DNA from 4 places in the Streptomyces sp. NPDC001339 genome. Region 1 is predicted to be linked to each of the others. Evidence: riboswitches for the same ligand, from Rfam matches in the RefSeq annotation. Region 1 holds a riboswitch; each other region holds the start of a gene.

What was found. A riboswitch is a leader RNA that binds a small molecule or an ion and turns the genes downstream of it on or off. The one in region 1 is predicted to bind cyclic di-AMP.
Region 2: it holds a riboswitch for cyclic di-AMP, as region 1 does, so the genes downstream of both, ACFY12_RS17865 (transglycosylase family protein) here and ACFY12_RS32785 (M23 family metallopeptidase) in region 1, are expected to answer to the same signal.
Region 3: it holds a riboswitch for cyclic di-AMP, as region 1 does, so the genes downstream of both, ACFY12_RS12295 (M23 family metallopeptidase) here and ACFY12_RS32785 (M23 family metallopeptidase) in region 1, are expected to answer to the same signal.
Region 4: it holds a riboswitch for cyclic di-AMP, as region 1 does, so the genes downstream of both, ACFY12_RS04810 (NlpC/P60 family protein) here and ACFY12_RS32785 (M23 family metallopeptidase) in region 1, are expected to answer to the same signal.

Annotation. Positions count from the first base shown of each region.
Region 1 covers NZ_JBIAWT010000016.1:117,625-121,802, forward strand. Annotated here, with positions in the region: gene ACFY12_RS32775 (M16 family metallopeptidase) at 1-35, shown strand, start outside; gene ACFY12_RS32780 (M16 family metallopeptidase) at 74-1,456, shown strand; cyclic di-AMP (ydaO/yuaA leader) riboswitch at 1,701-1,857, shown strand; gene ACFY12_RS32785 (M23 family metallopeptidase) at 1,870-2,670, shown strand; gene ACFY12_RS32790 (GntR family transcriptional regulator) at 2,886-3,575, shown strand; gene ACFY12_RS32795 (HPr family phosphocarrier protein) at 3,852-4,133, opposite strand.
Region 2 covers NZ_JBIAWT010000005.1:547,810-551,987, forward strand. Annotated here, with positions in the region: gene ACFY12_RS17855 (cytochrome P450) at 1-405, shown strand, start outside; gene ACFY12_RS17860 (transglycosylase family protein) at 692-2,077, shown strand; cyclic di-AMP (ydaO/yuaA leader) riboswitch at 2,308-2,517, shown strand; gene ACFY12_RS17865 (transglycosylase family protein) at 2,525-3,217, shown strand; gene eno (phosphopyruvate hydratase) at 3,682-4,178, shown strand, end outside.
Region 3 covers NZ_JBIAWT010000004.1:24,798-28,975, reverse strand. Annotated here, with positions in the region: gene ACFY12_RS12305 (hypothetical protein) at 1-119, shown strand, start outside; gene ACFY12_RS12300 (PP2C family protein-serine/threonine phosphatase) at 585-1,739, shown strand; cyclic di-AMP (ydaO/yuaA leader) riboswitch at 2,181-2,325, shown strand; gene ACFY12_RS12295 (M23 family metallopeptidase) at 2,337-3,638, shown strand; gene ACFY12_RS12290 (aldo/keto reductase) at 3,772-4,178, shown strand, end outside.
Region 4 covers NZ_JBIAWT010000001.1:1,124,498-1,128,675, reverse strand. Annotated here, with positions in the region: gene ACFY12_RS04820 (NlpC/P60 family protein) at 1-73, opposite strand, end outside; gene ACFY12_RS04815 (hypothetical protein) at 398-751, shown strand; gene ACFY12_RS04810 (NlpC/P60 family protein) at 831-2,057, opposite strand; cyclic di-AMP (ydaO/yuaA leader) riboswitch at 2,066-2,228, opposite strand; gene pcrA (DNA helicase PcrA) at 2,793-4,178, shown strand, end outside.

The sequences.
Region 1 (4,178 bases):
CCGCCGACACCGAGGAAGGGGAGGCGGACCAGTGAGCGACGCCACCACCCGCGCAGATTCTCCCGAGAGCACCATGGACTTCCACCCGCAGCCGCACGGCGGCGCGCCCAAGCCGTGGGCCTTCCCGGCCCCCGACCGCGGCCAACTGGCCAACGGCCTCACCCTCCTGACCAGCCACCGGCCCGGCCAGCAGGTCTTCGCCGTCGAGATCAACCTGGTGGCTCCGCTGGACGCCGAGCCCGAGGGCCTGGACGGCGTCGCCACGATCATGGCGCGCGCCCTGTCCGAGGGCACCGACAAGCACTCCGCCGAGGAGTTCGCCGCCGAGCTGGAGCGCTGCGGCGCCACGCTGGACGCGCACGCCGACCACCCCGGCCTGCGGGTCTCGCTGGAGGTCCCGGCCTCCCGGCTGCCGCGCGCGCTCGGGCTCCTCGCCGACGCGCTGCGGGCCCCCGCGTTCCCGGAGAGCGAGATCGAGCGGCTGGTACGCAACCGTCTCGACGAGATCCCGCACGAGCTCGCCAACCCGGCCCGGCGTGCCGCGATGGCCCTGTCCAAGGAGCTGTTCCCGGCCACCGCCCGGATGTCCCGGCCCCGCCAGGGCACCGAGGAGACCGTCGCCCGCATCGACGCCGCCGCCGTCCGCGCGTTCTACGACGCCCACGTCCGGCCCGCCACGGCCACCGCGGTCGTCGTCGGCGACTTCACCGGCGTCGACCTGGACGCGGCGCTCGCCGAGACTCTGGGCGCCTGGAGCGGCCCGGCGGCCGAGCCGCTGAAGGCCGCGCCGGTCGTCGCCGACGACACCGGCCGGGTGGTGATCGTGGACCGCCCCGGGGCCGTCCAGACCCAGCTGCTCATCGGCCGTATCGGCGCCGACCGGCACGACCGGGTGTGGCCCGCGCAGGTCCTCGGCACGTACTGCCTGGGCGGCACCCTCACCTCCCGTCTGGACCGCGTGCTGCGCGAGGAGAAGGGCTACACCTACGGTGTGCGCTCCTTCAGCCAGGTGCTGCGCTCCACCGCCCCCACGTCCCCCGAGGGAGCCACCGGCGCCGCACTGCTCGCCATCAGCGGCTCGGTGGACACCGAATCCACCGTTCCGGCGCTGGAGGACCTGTTCCAGGTGCTGCGGACCCTCGCGGCGGAGGGGCTGACGGACGACGAGCGCGATGTCGCCGTGCGGAACCTCGTCGGCGTCGCCCCGCTGAAGTACGAGACCGCGGCGGCCGTCGCGGGCACCCTCGCCGACCAGGTCGAGCAGCAGCTCCCGGACGATTTCCAGGCGCAGTTGTACGTCCGGCTCGCGGAGACCGGCACGGTCGAGGCGACCGCGGCGGTGGTCAGCGCCTTCCCGGTGGACCGCCTGGTGACGGTCCTGGTGGGGGACGCGGCGCAGATCGCCGAGCCGGTGAAGGCGCTGGGTCTCGGTGAGGTGACGGTCGTCAGCGGCTAGGCCCTCCCGCCCCGGCCCCCGGTGGGCCGGCTGACTCCCCGTCGCCTGATGGTGGCTCAGTCGACGATGCGGCTCCCGTGGTGCCCAGCGCCACGGGAGCCGTCGTATGTCCGGTTTGGTAGGGCTGGTTGTACTGGTTCTTGTGGCATCCCGCACAAAAGACAGGTTCCGCTTGGCGGAGGAAAGTGGCCCCGATTACCGTCTGTCCGGCTGTTCGTCACACCACCGCCACACCAGTGGCAGCGGACAGCGATCGCCGAGTCCCCGTACGGCGCGAGCCAGGGGAGCCGGGGACCCACATGTCCCCTGGGGTGAATCGGACTCCTCCCCGGAGGAGCCCGTAGGAGACCTTCCTGCTCCGAACCCGTCAGCTAACCCGGTAGGCGAGAGGGAAGGAAAGGACAAGCCAGCACATGGCGTTCACCCGTGCCACCGGGAAGCACCGCGGTCCGAGCCGTACCGCTCGTAAGACCCGTAACCTCGCCGGCATAGCCACCCTCGCGGCCTCCGGTGTGGTCGCCTCCGTGGCCTCGCCGGCGCTGGCCGCCACGGACGAGGCGCACGGCCATGACACCGGCCTCCAGCAGGCCGTCGTCCTGGGTGACGAGCTCGCCAGCCGCATCGAGGCGCAGGCCGACGACCAGCAGGCCGCCGCCGAGCTGGCCGCCCTGGAGGCGAAGGCCGAGGCCGTGGCCAAGCAGCGGGCCGAGGAAGCCAAGCGGCACGCCGAGGAGGCCCGGAAGAAGGCCGAGGAGGAGCGCGAGGCCAAGGAGCGCGCCGCCCGCGACGCCGAGCGCAAGCGCCTCAACAGCTTCGTCGCCCCGATAGCCGGCTCGTACGTCTCGACCAGCTACAAGGCCTCCAGCGGCCTGTGGTCCTCCGGCAGCCACACCGGCGTCGACTTCCACGCCGGCTCCGGGACCTCGGTCCACGCCGTCGGCATGGGCACCGTCGTCGAGGCCGGCTGGGGCGGCGCGTACGGAAACAACATCGTGATCAAGATGAACGACGGTACGTACACCCAGTACGGCCACCTCTCGTCGATCGGCGTCTCGGTCGGCCAGCAGGTGACCCCCGGCCAGGAGATCGGCCTCTCCGGCGCCACCGGCAACGTCACCGGCCCGCATCTGCACTTCGAGGCCCGCACCACCGCCGAGTACGGCTCGGACATCGACCCGGTCTCGTACCTGCGGTCGCACGGCGTGGACGTCTGAGCGGCTTCCGCCGCCTCACCTCCGGCCCACCGCGGCGCCTTGGAACGCGGTCCATAACCAGGGCGCCCGGCCTTCCACCGTCCACGCCCGGGTATTGGCCAAAAAATATCCCTGAATAGCAGGAGTCCGTCGGAAAAGCCGCCCCCGTCGAATAGAGTCGCGGAAAAGTCGCCGACCGGCGGCGTTTCCCGGGGATTACGGCGGAGGCACGGACGATGCGAGGCCATATTTCCGCGCATGCGGTGTGCACGGCGATTCGCGAGGACATCGTCTCCGGCGCACTGGCGCCGGGGAGTCGGCTGATCGAGGAGATCCTGGCGGCGCGCTACGGCGTCTCCAGGGTGCCGGTCCGCGAAGCGCTGCGCACCCTGCAGTCGGAGGGCTTTGTCACCACCCGCCACCACGCGGGCGCCTGCGTCGCCGCGCTCAGCGAGCAGGAGGCCGCGGACCTTCTCGACATCCGCGCGCTGCTGGAGCCGCTGGGCGCCGCCCGCGCCGCCGTCCGCCGCACCCCGGCCCACCTGAAGGTGTTGCGCGGCCTGGTCCGGCTCGGCCGTGCCCGGGCCCGTCACGGCAACCCCGCGGACCTGCGCCAACTGGATGGCTGGTTCCACGAGACGCTCGCCCAGGCGGCCGGCAGTCCCAGCCTGACCGCGCTGCTCACCCAGCTGCGGCGCAAGATCGAGTGGATGTACGCGGTCGACCTGCCGGACCGGTCCGGTGAGTCGTGGGACGAACACGGCGCGGTACTGGAAGCGGTGGCCCGGGGCGACGCGGAACGGGCCCGTGCCCTGATGGCCGCGCACATCGAGCGCTCTCTTCCGGTGTACCGGCTACGGCACCCCGTCACGGCCGAGGTGAGGGATCCGAAACGGCCCGTCAACACGGCGCGTGCCCGTTCTTAACAAGCACGCCGTATACAAAGAGGCGCCGGAATGAGGAGAGGCGCTGGAATGGGATTCGCGCGCCCATTTGTCCGGACGCGGTTTGTGCTCGGCGCGCTGTCGCGCAATGACCCACCGGGGAATTCTCTGCCGAGGAATGCCCAGCTGCCGAGGAATGCCTCGCTGAGGAATGCATTGCCGGGGAATGCAAGAACGGCCCCGTCGCGGCGACCGTTTTCCGGTCACCGCGACGGGGCCGCCGCAGGTCGTACGGGCCGCTGCTGGACCCGCTGGGACTCAGACGGTCTCGGGGAGCTCCTCGAGACCCTCGGCCACCAGCTTCGCCAGGCGGTCGAGCGCTGCCTCGGCACCCTCGGCGTCCGAGGCCAGCACGATCTCCTCGCCGCCCTGGGCGCCCAGGCCCAGGACCGCCAGCATGGAGGCCGCGTTGACCGGGTTGCCGTCCGCCTTGGCGATCGTCATCGGGACGCCGGAGGCGGTGGCCGCACGGACGAAGATCGACGCGGGGCGGGCGTGCAGCCCCTCGGTCCAACCGACAGTGACGCGGCGCTCAGCCATGGTGTTGCCCTTCAAAGTCGTGACAGTTGTCTAGACCATTCTCGC
Region 2 (4,178 bases), on a different contig from region 1:
AACACCGGCGTCGAGGAGCTGCTCCGGTACGACGGCCCGGTGGAGCTGGCGACGTGGCGGTTCGCCACCGAGGAGCTGACGCTCGGCGGGCAGCGGATAGCCGAGGGCGACCCGGTCCTGGTGGTGCTGGCCGCCGCGGACCGCGATCCGTCGCGCTTCGCCGAACCGGATGTGCTCGATCTGACCCGGCGTGACAACCAGCACCTGGGGTACGGGCACGGCATCCACTACTGCCTGGGCGCACCGCTCGCCCGGCTCGAAGGGCAGACCGCGCTCGCGACCCTGCTGACCCGGCTCCCGGACGTCCGGCTTGCCGCGGATCCGGATGATTTGCGGTGGCGTGGCGGACTCATCATGCGCGGACTGCGGTCGCTGCCAGTGGAGTTCACACCCGAGCGCCCCTGACCGAGGGGGCGGTATCCGGAGCCGAGCCCCTGACCAGGGGCGGGTCGTATGCGGCAGAGAATGTGACGGGCCGTCAGGTGCGTGACCTGTGCGTGATCTTTACTACACCGGCTTGTGACTACCCGTGACCCCGGCTACTTTGCACCGATGACCGACAGGAGTTCGAAAGAGACTCGAACCGGTCGTTGAATAACTCAACCGCCGCGCGAAAGGCATCCGCATGCGTTCCGGGAATGGCCGACACCGTCGCCCCCGTCAAGCACCGGCCATCTTTGTCACGGCGGGAGTGACCGGCTCCGCCCTCGCACTGCCCCTGCTCTCCGCCGGCGGTGCGCACGCCGCCGACACCGCCACCTGGGACAAGGTCGCCCAGTGCGAGAGCGGCGGGGTGTGGAGCGCGGCCTCGGGCAACGGCTTCTATGGCGGGCTGCAACTCACCCAGGAGATGTGGGACGAGCATGGCGGCTCGGCCTACGCGTCCCGCCCCGACTACGCCAGCCGCGCCCAGCAGATCGCGGTGGCCGAGGCGATACTCGCGGCCCGGGGGCCGGACGCCTGGCCGAGCTGCGCGGTGAACGCGGGGCTGACCACGGGCGGCCGCGCGCCGCAGGTCGACCCCGGCGGCACCGGTACCCCGACGCCCGACCCTGCGGACGGTACCGGCTCCGACTCCGGTCGCGGCTCCCGTTCCGGTACCGGTTCCGGCTCCGGTTCTCGTTCTGACTCCGGCTCCGGCTCCACGGACGGTGCCGACCGCACGGACGGTGCCGGTGCCTCGGACGGTCGCTCGGGCGCCTCGGGGGAGTGGCGCGGGAACGGCGGGAACGGTGACGGCCCGGGCGGCGCGCCGTCCGATCGGCCGTCCGATCGGCCCTCCGATGTGACGCCTTCGCCGTCGCCCTCCTCTCCTGACGGCTCCGACGCCGGCTCCAGCTCCGGCGTCGGCTCCGATGATCAGTCCCCCTCCGGCGATGCGTCCCGGGGGCCGGACCGCACCCCCGGATCCTTTGATCCCGGTGCGCCGACCGACGACAGCGACGGCCGCGGTGCCGGTGGCGGTGACGGGAGCGGTGAGGAGGGCTCGCCCTCCGCCGACCCGTCCCGTAACAGCGACCCGTCCGGTTCGACCGATCCCTCCGGCTCGCCCGACCCCGCCGGCTCGACCGGCCCCTCGGACTCCATCGACCCGTCGGGCTCCACCGGACCCTCCGACTCTCCCGCTCCCTCCGACTCTCCCGGCTCGTCCGATGGCGGCGGCCGTACGGACGATGACGCGCCCGGTCGTGCGGACAGCTCCGGCGCGCCGCACCAGGGGCCCGCCAAGGGCAAGCACCGCGGCAATTCGGACGAGAGTGAAGGGGACGGCGGGCGCTCCTCCAGCGGCCGGCACGCCTCGCGCGGCGACCGCGACAGCCGCGACGACCGTGGTAGCCGCGGTGACAGCGGCGACGGCGCGCACCGCACGGGCGGCAGTACGGGCGGCGCTACGGGCCCGGCCTCCGGCGGCGACTACACCGTGCGCCCGGGTGACAGCCTGTCAGCCATCGCCCAGGCTCATCGGCTGCCCGGCGGCTGGCCCGAGCTCTACGAGCGCAACGAGGGCGTCATCGGCTCCGACGCGGATCTGATCCGCCCGGGCCAGCGGCTCGATCTCGGGCACCCCGGGGCGTAGTTCGCCGCCTTCGTCCGATATGGGGGCACGTTCACCCGTTGCGGAGAAAGTGAGACAAGGGTCTCGTTGCGTCCGGCGAACTGAGAGTCGCCCAGCCCCGTCGGACCCGCTCCTACCTGCGGAAATGTAACCCAGCCGTGATCAAAAGCGGTCAACTTGGTTCAGAAGATGGGGTTTGAACACCAAGGGGATTACTGCTTACGGTCATGACCGCTCGCCAAAGCGGGCCCTTCGATCACACGCCGAATCCTGCCGGTGGTCGGAGGCAGTTGACGCGTAAGCGCCGTAGGCAGGAGCGGGGGAACCAAGGTAAGTGCCGGCAAGGCCCGTGACAGCGGGTCAGTCGGCTTGGGGTGAAGCCCGGTGCGCCAGACGCACCGGCCGGGCCACTCACAGTCCGAACCCGACAGCTCACCTCGCAGGCGTCGGTGAGGAAACGAACGAACCATGCTGATCAACAAGGGCAAGCACCGTCGTCCCTCCAAGGCCGTCCGCGTCGCCACCCTCGCCGGTGTCGCCGGCGCCGCCGTCGCCGTCCCGCTGATGGGTGCCACCTCCGCCAACGCCGCCTCGGTCTCCACCTGGGAGAAGGTCGCCCAGTGCGAGTCCAGCGGCAACTGGTCGATCAACACCGGTAACGGCTACTACGGTGGCCTGCAGTTCTCCAACTCCAGCTGGGCCGCCGCCGGTGGTACCAAGTACGCGGCGCGCGCCGACCTGGCCACCAAGGAACAGCAGATAGCCGTCGCCGAGAAGCTCCTCGCCATGCAGGGCCCGGGTGCCTGGGGCTGCGCCGCTGCCGGTGGCCTGACCTCCGGTGGCCCGGCCGCCGACGTCGACACCGGCTCCTCCACGCAGACCAAGTCCGCGCCGAAGAGCGAGAAGAAGGTCGAGAAGAAGGCCGAGAAGGCCGCCCCCAAGGCCGAGAAGAAGGCCGAGGAGGCCGAGCCGGCCCCGAAGTCGTACGAGGCCCCGAAGAAGTCCGACGGCAAGGGCAACTACACCGTCAAGTCGGGTGACACCCTCGCGAAGATCGCCAAGGCGCACGGCACCAACTGGAAGGACCTCTACGAGGCCAACAAGTCGGTCGTCGGCGGCAACCCGAACCTGATCTTCCCGGGCCAGAAGCTCAGCGTCTGAGCCAAGCTCGGCGTCTGAGCCGAACCGCACCGGGACCCCGCGGGCCCGGGCGGCGGGCGCCCAGCCCCACCCGGCCCCCGCCCGGCCTCGCCCCCTGAGACAGCCCCGCTGCGGCGCGCCCTCCCCCGGCGTGCCGCGGCGGGGCTGCTCGCTCTCCGGGCATCTGCGCTGGCCCGCGACGGCGTCCGCGATACTCCGCAACGGCGTCCGCGATACGCCGCATCGGCATCCGCAGTACTCCGCGACGGCGTCCGTGGTACCGCGCAGCAGCATCTGCGGTATCCCATAACGGCATGTGTGGTATACGGCAAATTTCCCCGCTAGCGAACAATGCAGGGAAACATCCGTTGAACTGCGCATTTGGGCCTCTTTTCGTCCTGCGGGGCGGGCCGACGGCGAGCGCATGCGCCCGGGGCCGTTAGGCTCATGCTGCAGAACTCCAGACACACCATGAAGGAGACAACGTGCCGTCCATCGACGTCGTCGTAGCCCGCGAAATTCTCGACTCGCGAGGTAATCCCACGGTCGAGGTCGAGGTCGGCCTCGACGACGGCAGCACGGGCCGTGCCGCCGTGCCGTCCGGCGCCTCCACCGGCGCCTTCGAGGCCATCGAGCTCCGCGACGGCGACCCCAACCGCTACCTCGGCAAGGGCGTCGAGAAGGCCGTGCTGGCCGTCATCGAGCAGATCGGCCCGGAGCTCGTCGGCTACGACGCGACCGAGCAGCGGCTGATCGACCAGGCGATGTTCGACCTGGACGCCACCGACAACAAGGGCTCGCTCGGCGCCAACGCCATCCTGGGCGTCTCCCTCGCCGTGGCGCACGCCGCCTCCGAGGCCAGCGACCTGCCGCTGTTCCGCTACCTGGGCGGCCCGAACGCGCACATCCTGCCCGTGCCGATGATGAACATCCTCAACGGCGGGTCGCACGCGGACTCCAACGTGGACATCCAGGAGTTCAT
Region 3 (4,178 bases), on a different contig from region 1:
TCGCCGAAGTCGACCCCTACGGGCTCCGTGACGTCGATCCGGACGACCCCACCGAGGAACAGGTGGGGGACGTGTGGGCCATCAGTGTGTCCCCAGCCTGGTGGTCGGCTCGGAGGTAGCGGAAGTAAGTGAGTGAGTCGGGACTCGTCCTGACGGTGTGAAAACGGTACGGCGGGCGTTCTTGTGGGCGCCCGCCGTATCGCATTTTCCGGGTGCGGGTGCGGATACGGACGGGTGCGGGGACGGATGCGGACGGGGGCGGGGACGCGGACCTGTACGAAGCCGTGCCCTTTCGCGCGCCCAGCCGTGCCCTTGCCCTTCAGCACGTAGAGCCGTGCCCCATGCCACCACTGCCGTCCGGTCCCGTCCGCCCGCGCATGAGCCATGACCCCCGCCCGCGTAGGAGCCATGACCCCGCGTACGACCCATGCCCCGTGCCCCATGCCCCATCCGGACGTCATGCCCCATCCGGACGCCGAGGATTCGCCGGACGCCCTCGCAGCGGAAAGCCTTGGGACGGGCGTCGAGGCGGCCGACACGACGGTGCCCGTACGGACGGGTGGAGCGGGAAGAGACCGGTACGGATGCGGCAGGGCGACAGCCCCTCTACGGGCGACGACGGGGAGTGGGAGCCACGGGCCCGCCGTGCCCGGAGGCGGCTGCGGGGGCAGCACCTGGTGCGCTGGCTGCCCGTCGTTCTGCTCATCGGCGGCCTCGCCTTCGAGGAGGTGACGCCGCTCAGCTACACCGGCTCCCCCTTCTTCGCCGCGGCCCCGCTGGTCGCGGCGCCGCTCTTCTCGCTGGGTGCTACCGCCCTCACCGCGCTGGTCGCCGTCGCAGGCGAGATCTGGGTGGCCGCCTACCGCAGCCCCGCCTCGAACGTCCACGAGGCGGTGGCGGAGGCTGCGACGGTGTTCGTCGTGGCCCTGCTGGCGCTCGGCATCAACCGTGCGCTACGGAAGACCGAGGCCCATCTGGCGTCCGTACGGGACGTCGCGGAGGCCGCCCAGCGGGCCGTTCTGCCGGAGCCGCCGGAGCAGCTCGGCGGACGGCTCGCGGTCGCCGCCCGCTACGTGGGCGCGCGGGCGGACGCGCGGATCGGTGGCGACCTCTACGCCGTGCAGGACACCCCGCACGGCGTACGGCTGCTCGTCGGCGACGTACGCGGCAAGGGGCTGGAGGCGGTGGAGGCCGCGGTGGTCGTCATCGGTGCCTTCCGGGAGGCGGCCGAGCAGGAGGCCACGCTGGAGGCGGTGGCGGGCCGGCTGGAGCGGGCGCTGCGGCGGGAGGCCGAGCGGCGCGCGGGGATCGAGCTGGTCGAGGGGTTCGCCACGGCTGTCCTGGCGGAGGTCCCGGCCGTCGGGGAGCCCGTGCTGCGGATTCTCAATCGCGGCCATCCGGCGCCTCTGATGCTCACCCCGGACGGCGGGCTGCGCGAGCTGACGCCCTCGGCGCCGGCGCTGCCGCTGGGGATGGGCGAGGTGGCGAGCTGGCCGGACCGGGTGGACGAGACGTTCCTCCCGGCCGGTGCACTGCTGCTCTTCTTCACGGACGGCGTCACCGAAGCCCGCGATTCCCACGGCCGCTTCTACGACCCGTCGGCGCGGCTGCGGGGCCGCCACTTCGCCGGACCGGGCAGCCTCCTGGACACCCTCATCGAGGACGTGGCACGGCATACGGGCGGCGAGCAGGCGGACGATATGGCGCTGCTGGCGGTGCAGCGGCCCATGGGGGCGTAGTGAGGCGTGTGAGCTCCCGGTGTTGACGACGTGTCGACGACCGGCGTGTCGACGACGTGTTGATGACCGTGATCCGACGTCGCGCACGTCGTCACTCTAGGTGATGTCCGTGCGCCCCTCCGCATCACAATGGGCACCTGCATCGGATAACAACTGACGCACAATCGCCGAGAGATCGTTTAGCGCTCTGTGGTCAATTCGCCCTATTTGAGTGGGAATGGCGGGAAAGTTCCACGGTGCATCTCATAGGGAGTGGACAAGGATCCCGGGGGAGGCTTGGAAAATGGTCACGGCTTCTATTACTGTCCGATAACGCAGCGCGGTCGTCCCAGCCGCCGCAAGAGGCGGCACCGCGCGCCGACGCCGAATCTCGTACGCGCATTTCACGCACCTTCAACACCTCGAACGGCCCGAACGGTACGAACCGCGCGAGCTGCCCGAACCGCATGAACGGCATGAACTGCACAAGGGAACCGGGGAACCACCACCTTGGGGTGAATCGGACGCCTCAGCCAGAGGGTGCCCGTAGGAGACCTTCCTGCTCCGAACCCGTCAGCTAACCCGGTAGGCGAGAAGGAAGGAAAGGAGTCCGCCCCCGTGGCGTCCAGCAGGCCTGCCCCCGAGGCTCCGTTCGCATCCGCTCCTGCATCCGTATCCGCATCCCCGGCCCCCTTCCCCTCTGTATCTGCATCCGCATCTGCATCCGCAGCCCCCGCTGCTCCGGCCTCCCCGGATGAACTCGATGCCCGAGGCGCCTTCGACGGCCCCGGCTACGCGCGCGGCGGTGCGGACATCGCAGCGGGCCATGACGCCGACCGTGACGGTGAAGGTGACAGCGACGGCGGCAGTGACGGTGACGGCCCGTGGGAGGAGTGGAACCCCACCGAGGAGTCCGTCCGCGCCGTCCGTGGCAAGCACCGGGTGGTCAAGCAGCGCACCGGCGGGCTCGCCCGCGGCGGTACGGTCCTCGGTGTCGGCGTCATCGCGGCGGTCGGCGCGGGGGGTATGGCCACGGCGGAGGACCGCCCGCCGGTCCCGATCTCGATGCCCGACATCGGCGGGCTGGCTCACGAGATAGCCGACAGCCTGCCGGACGCCGAATCCCTCCCTGGCGTGGGCGACCTCATATCCGGCGCTGGTGCCGACGACGGCGCCAACTCCAGCGCCAACTCCGGCTCCGGCTCCGGCTCCGAGGCCAACTCCCCCTCGGCTTCAGGCCCACTCAGCGAGGCCATCGGCGCAGGCAGCGGCACCGGCGCCGGCGAGGCCCTGCGCAGCCGCATCCTCCAGCAGGCCGACGCGCAGCAGGACGCCGCCGAGGCGGAAGCTCGCGAAGCGGCCGAGAACGCCGCCGTCAAGCAGGCCGCGAAGGAAGCGGCCGAAGCCCAGAAGGCAGCCGAGAAGGCCGAGGCCGCCAAGAAAGCCGCGGAGCTGGAGGCCAAGCGTGAGGCTGAGGAGGAGGCCCGCCGTAAGGCGGAGGCCGAACGCCTCGCCCAGTTGGCGAAGAGCTTCACCGCCCCCGTCTCCTCGTACACCCTGACCGCCAGCTTCGGCCAGGCCGGCGACCGCTGGGCCGCGGACCACACCGGGCAGGACTTCGCCGCGCCGACCGGCACGCCCGTCAAGGCGGTTCACTCCGGCACCATCACCCAGGCCGGCTGGGCCGGTGCGTACGGCTACCGCATCGTGCTCACCCTCGACGACGGCACCGAGCTCTGGTTCTGCCATCTGTCCTCGATGGTGAAGACCTCCGGCAAGGTCACTACGGGCGACGTCATCGGCCGCGTCGGCGCGACGGGCAACGTCACCGGCCCACACCTCCACCTGGAGGTACGCCCCGGTGCCGGGGACCCGATAGACCCGGTGCCATGGCTTCGGGAGCACGGAATAGCCATCTGATCAACGTCACCATCTGATCAACGTCGCCATCCGGGCAACGTCACCATCTGGGCAACGGAGAACACGAGGCAACGAGAAACAAAAACAAACGGGGGGGGGAATAAACTCCCTCCCCTCAGCGCTCTCACGCCACATGACCGCGAAACTCAAAACTGTTGGTTCGCTCTCCGTCTCCCCGCTCTCCCTCGGCGGCAACGTCTTCGGCTGGACGGCCGACGAAGCCGAGTCCTTCGCCGTGCTCGACGCGTACACGGCCGCCGGCGGCAACTTCATCGACACCGCCGACGTCTACTCCGCCTGGGTCCCCGGCAACAAGGGCGGTGAGTCCGAGACCGTCATCGGCAACTGGCTGGCGTCCCGCGGTAATCGCTCCGACGTCGTCATCGCCACCAAGGTCGGCGCACACCCCGACCTCAAGGGCCTGACCGCCGCCACGATCAAGACCGCGGTCGACCAGTCCCTCGCTCGCCTCCGTACGGACTACATCGACCTCTACTACACCCACTTCGACGATGAGTCGCTCGAGGTCGGGGAGTTCCT
Region 4 (4,178 bases), on a different contig from region 1:
GCGGGCCGAGGCCGAAGAGCGCGGCAAGCGGATGCTGCCTTGGCTTGCGGTGCGAGGCCACGGTGGCCGTCACTTCCTTCCCTTGCGGGCCGTGGATCCGGCGGCGGTCCGTCACGAGGGAGCGGACCGCCGCCGGATCTCCCGGCGGGGCGGCCGACGGACGCCGGTGCGGAGTCCGGCGATGGTGGTGAGCCGGCCGCCTGGAGGAGGACGCTAGACCGGGCTGTCGTGGGAATGAGCCCGCTTGCCCGGGATTGTTCGGTTTCGACCGCCGCCGACATGCGGCTGACCGCGGCGTCATGGCCGTACGGCCGGGACCGGTCTGCCGTGACCGAAGCGACGATTGTGCACGCCCTGCCGGAAGTGCCGTGCTATACGGCGGATACGATCCAGCACTATGGACGTAGTGATCAATGTCTTCGTCGCCCTGCACATCATCGGTATCGCCTCCCTGCTGGGCGGCTTTCTGACCCAGATGAAGGCGATGGGCGCGGGCACCGCGCGCTTTGTCCCAGCGATGCTGCACGGCGCGCTGACGATGCTGGTGACCGGCATCGTGCTGGTCGGCCTCCACCAGGCCCAGGACCACCACGTCAACAACATCAAGATCGGCGTGAAGATGGCCGTCCTGGTGGTGATCCTGGCGCTGGTCTACGTCAAGCGGGACGAGGAGAAGGTCGCCAAGCCGCTCTTCGGCGCGGTGGGCGCGCTCACGGTCGCCAACATCTTCATCGCTCTGCTCTGGACGTGATGTCTTCGCGCGCGGCTCAGGTGTCTTCGCGCGCAGCCCGGGCGGCTTCGCAGGCGGCCCGGGCGTCTTCGCGAAGGGCTCAGGCCGGGCGGACGTTCCCGTAGACCGGCATGTAGTAGATCGACTCCTCCCGGACGCTGGCGCCTGGCTTCGGCGCGTGGATCATCTTCCCGCCGCCTATGTACATGCCGACATGGCTGATGTCGTTGTAGAAGAAGACCAGGTCACCGGGCTGGAGGTCGTTGGTCGCCACCCGCTCGCCGACCTTGACCTGGTCCCAGGTCGTCCGCGGCAGCTCGACCCCGGCCGCCTTCCACGCCGCCTGGGTCAGGCCCGAGCAGTCGTAGGAGTTGGGGCCGGTCGCGCCCCAGACGTACGGCTTGCCCATCTGGGAGCGGGCGAAGGCAAGGGCCTTTTCGGCCTTGGTGGAGTACGCGTCCCCGGTGGAGCCGCCACCGCCGGTGCCGCCACCGGGCCGGCCGCCGTCCGTACCGCCACCGGACTGGTCGCCGGAGTGGCCGTCATCCGTCCTGCCGCCGTCCTGCTGCCGTTCGCGCTCCCGCTCCCGCTGCCGTTCGCGCTCCTGCTGGCGGCGCGCCTCCTCCTCGGCCTTGCGCTGGGCCTCCGCCTCCTTCCGGCGCTCCAGCTCCGCCAGCCGCGCCTTCTCCTGGGCCGTCAGCCGGGACAGCAGCTGCCGGGCCTCGGCCAGCTTCTGCTGGACGGACCGCTTGGACGCCTTGAGCGACTCCTGTGACGCCTGCAGCCGCTCCAGGCCGCGGGTGGCCTCGGCCCGCTGGCGCGCCGCCGCAGCCGCCTGCCCCTGGTAGTCGGCGACGGCCTGCTGCTGCCGGGTGGTCAGCCGCTCCATCAGGTGGGTGCGGTCGAAGAACTGCTGCGGGTCCTCGGCGAGCATCAGCCGCGCCGTCGGGTTCACGCCACCGCCGCGGTACTGCGCCGACGCGAAGGTGCCCAGTTCACGCCGCGCGTCGTTCATCTTCTGCGCGCGGTGGGCGGCGGCGTCGAGCAGGTCGTTGACGGTCTCCTGCTGGTGGTCGGCGCTCTCCTTCGCCGCGTTGTACTTCTGGGTGGCCACCTCGGCCTGGCGGTAGAGGCTGTCGACCTTCTGCTGGACCTCTTCGAGCTGTTCGGCCCCTTCGAGGGTGGGCCGGGGCGCGCTGGGTGCCGCCTGGGCGGACTGTGCGAGCAGGGTCACCGAGGCGAGCGCGGCGGTGGTGAGCCCGACGGCCGTACGGCGGCTTCCGGGCGAGGTGAGAACGCTGGTGCGAGGCTTGCGGTGGGACGCCACGACCGGCGGCTCCTTCCGTGTGCCGCCTACCGGGTTAGCTGAAGGGTTCGGGCTGACGGAAGGGCGGCCCTACGGTCCGGGCGTCCGCTGTGAGCGGCGGTCGCGGGATCGATTCACCCCGGTGGTGCGTGTGGGGCCCCGGCTCCGGCCGGGACCCGGGGTTCGGATCTTCCGGCGCGTCTGGACTCGGCGGAGGCGGCCCGTGCCGGTGCTGTCACCGACGGCGTGCGGGCTGCCCGAGCCAGGACGTTAGCCAACTGGTGTGGCTTCTGGGAAGGCTGGTGTTCGATATGCCCGAAACCTTTTCGTGACCTCAGTGACGACGGGCCACTACGGCCCACTACGGCCACTACGCCCACTACGACTGCTACGGCCACTACGGCCCACTACGGACGGCGTTCGCCGGTACACAGACCGGGTTCATCCGGCCCGCCGGCCACACTTGTCCACACTCCCCAGCGCGCTGTCAGTGCCGCGGCCTAGACTCGGTGGGCGATGAGCAGCCTCTTTGACGACAGCTTCCTGGCGGACCTCGCCCACAAGGGCGAGGACGAGCCCCCGCCGCCTCCCGAGGACGAGCACGAGCCGGCCTCGGAGGAGATCCCTGCCGACCTCTTCGGCGGGCAGTTCGACGTGCCCGCCTCGAGAGACGCGTACTACCGCGACGGCGCCGCCCGCCCGGCCATCGACCCCGCGGCGCTGCTCGAGGGGCTCAACGACCAGCAGAAGGCCGCCGTGGTGCACTCGGGCAGCCCGCTGCTGATCGTCGCCGGCGCCGGCTCCGGCAAGACCCGGGTGCTCACCCACCGCATCGCCCATCTCCTCGCCGAGCGCCATGTCCACCCCGGCCAGATCCTCGCGATCACGTTCACCAACAAGGCCGCCGGTGAGATGAAGGAGCGCGTCGAAGAGCTGGTCGGCCCGCGCGCCAACGCCATGTGGGTCTCGACGTTCCACAGCGCCTGCGTCCGCATCCTGCGCCGGGAGAGCAAGAAGCTGGGCTTCACGTCCTCCTTCTCGATCTACGACGCCGCGGACTCCAAGCGCCTGATGGCCCTGGTCTGCCGCGATCTGGATCTCGATCCCAAGCGCTTCCCGCCCAAGTCCTTCAGCGCGAAGATCTCCAACCTCAAGAACGAGCTCATCGACGAGGAGACCTTCGCCGGAACGGCCGCCGACGGTTTCGAGAAGACGCTGGCCGAGGCGTACGCGATGTACCAGGCGCGGCTGCGCGAGGCCAACGCCCTGGACTTCGACGACATCATCATGACGACGGTGCATCTGCTCCAGGCCTTCCCCGATGTCGCCGAGCACTACCGCCGCCGCTTCCGCCATGTCCTCGTCGACGAGTACCAGGACACCAACCACGCGCAGTACACGCTCGTACGCGAACTGGTCGGCCCGGGCACCGCCGACATCCCCGCCGCCGAGCTGTGCGTCGTCGGTGACGCCGACCAGTCGATCTACGCCTTCCGCGGCGCGACCATCCGCAACATCCTCCAGTTCGAGGAGGATTACCCCGAGGCGACGACGATCCTGCTGGAGCAGAACTACCGCTCCTCGCAGACGATCCTGTCCGCCGCCAACGCGGTCATCGAACGCAACGAGAACCGCCGGCCCAAGAACCTCTGGACGGACGCCGGCGCCGGCCCCAAGATCACCGGCTATGTCGCCGACACCGAGCACGACGAGGCCCAGTTCGTCGCCGACGAGATCGACCGGCTGACGGACGCAGGCGACGCCAAGGCCGGCGACGTCGCCGTCTTCTACCGCACCAACGCCCAGTCCCGGGTCTTCGAAGAGATCTTCATCCGGGTCGGGCTGCCCTACAAGGTCGTCGGCGGCGTGCGCTTCTACGAGCGCAAGGAGGTCCGCGACGTCCTCGCGTATCTGCGGGTGCTCGCCAACCCCGAGGACAGCGTCCCGCTGCGCCGCATCCTGAACGTCCCCAAGCGGGGCATCGGTGAACGCGCCGAGGCCATGATCGACGCGCTCTCCTCCCGCGAGAAGATCACCTTCCCGCAGGCGCTGAGCCGGGTCGACGAGGCGTACGGCATGGCCGCCCGGTCCGCCAACGCCGTCAAGCGCTTCAACGTCCTCATGGAGGAGCTGCGGACGGTC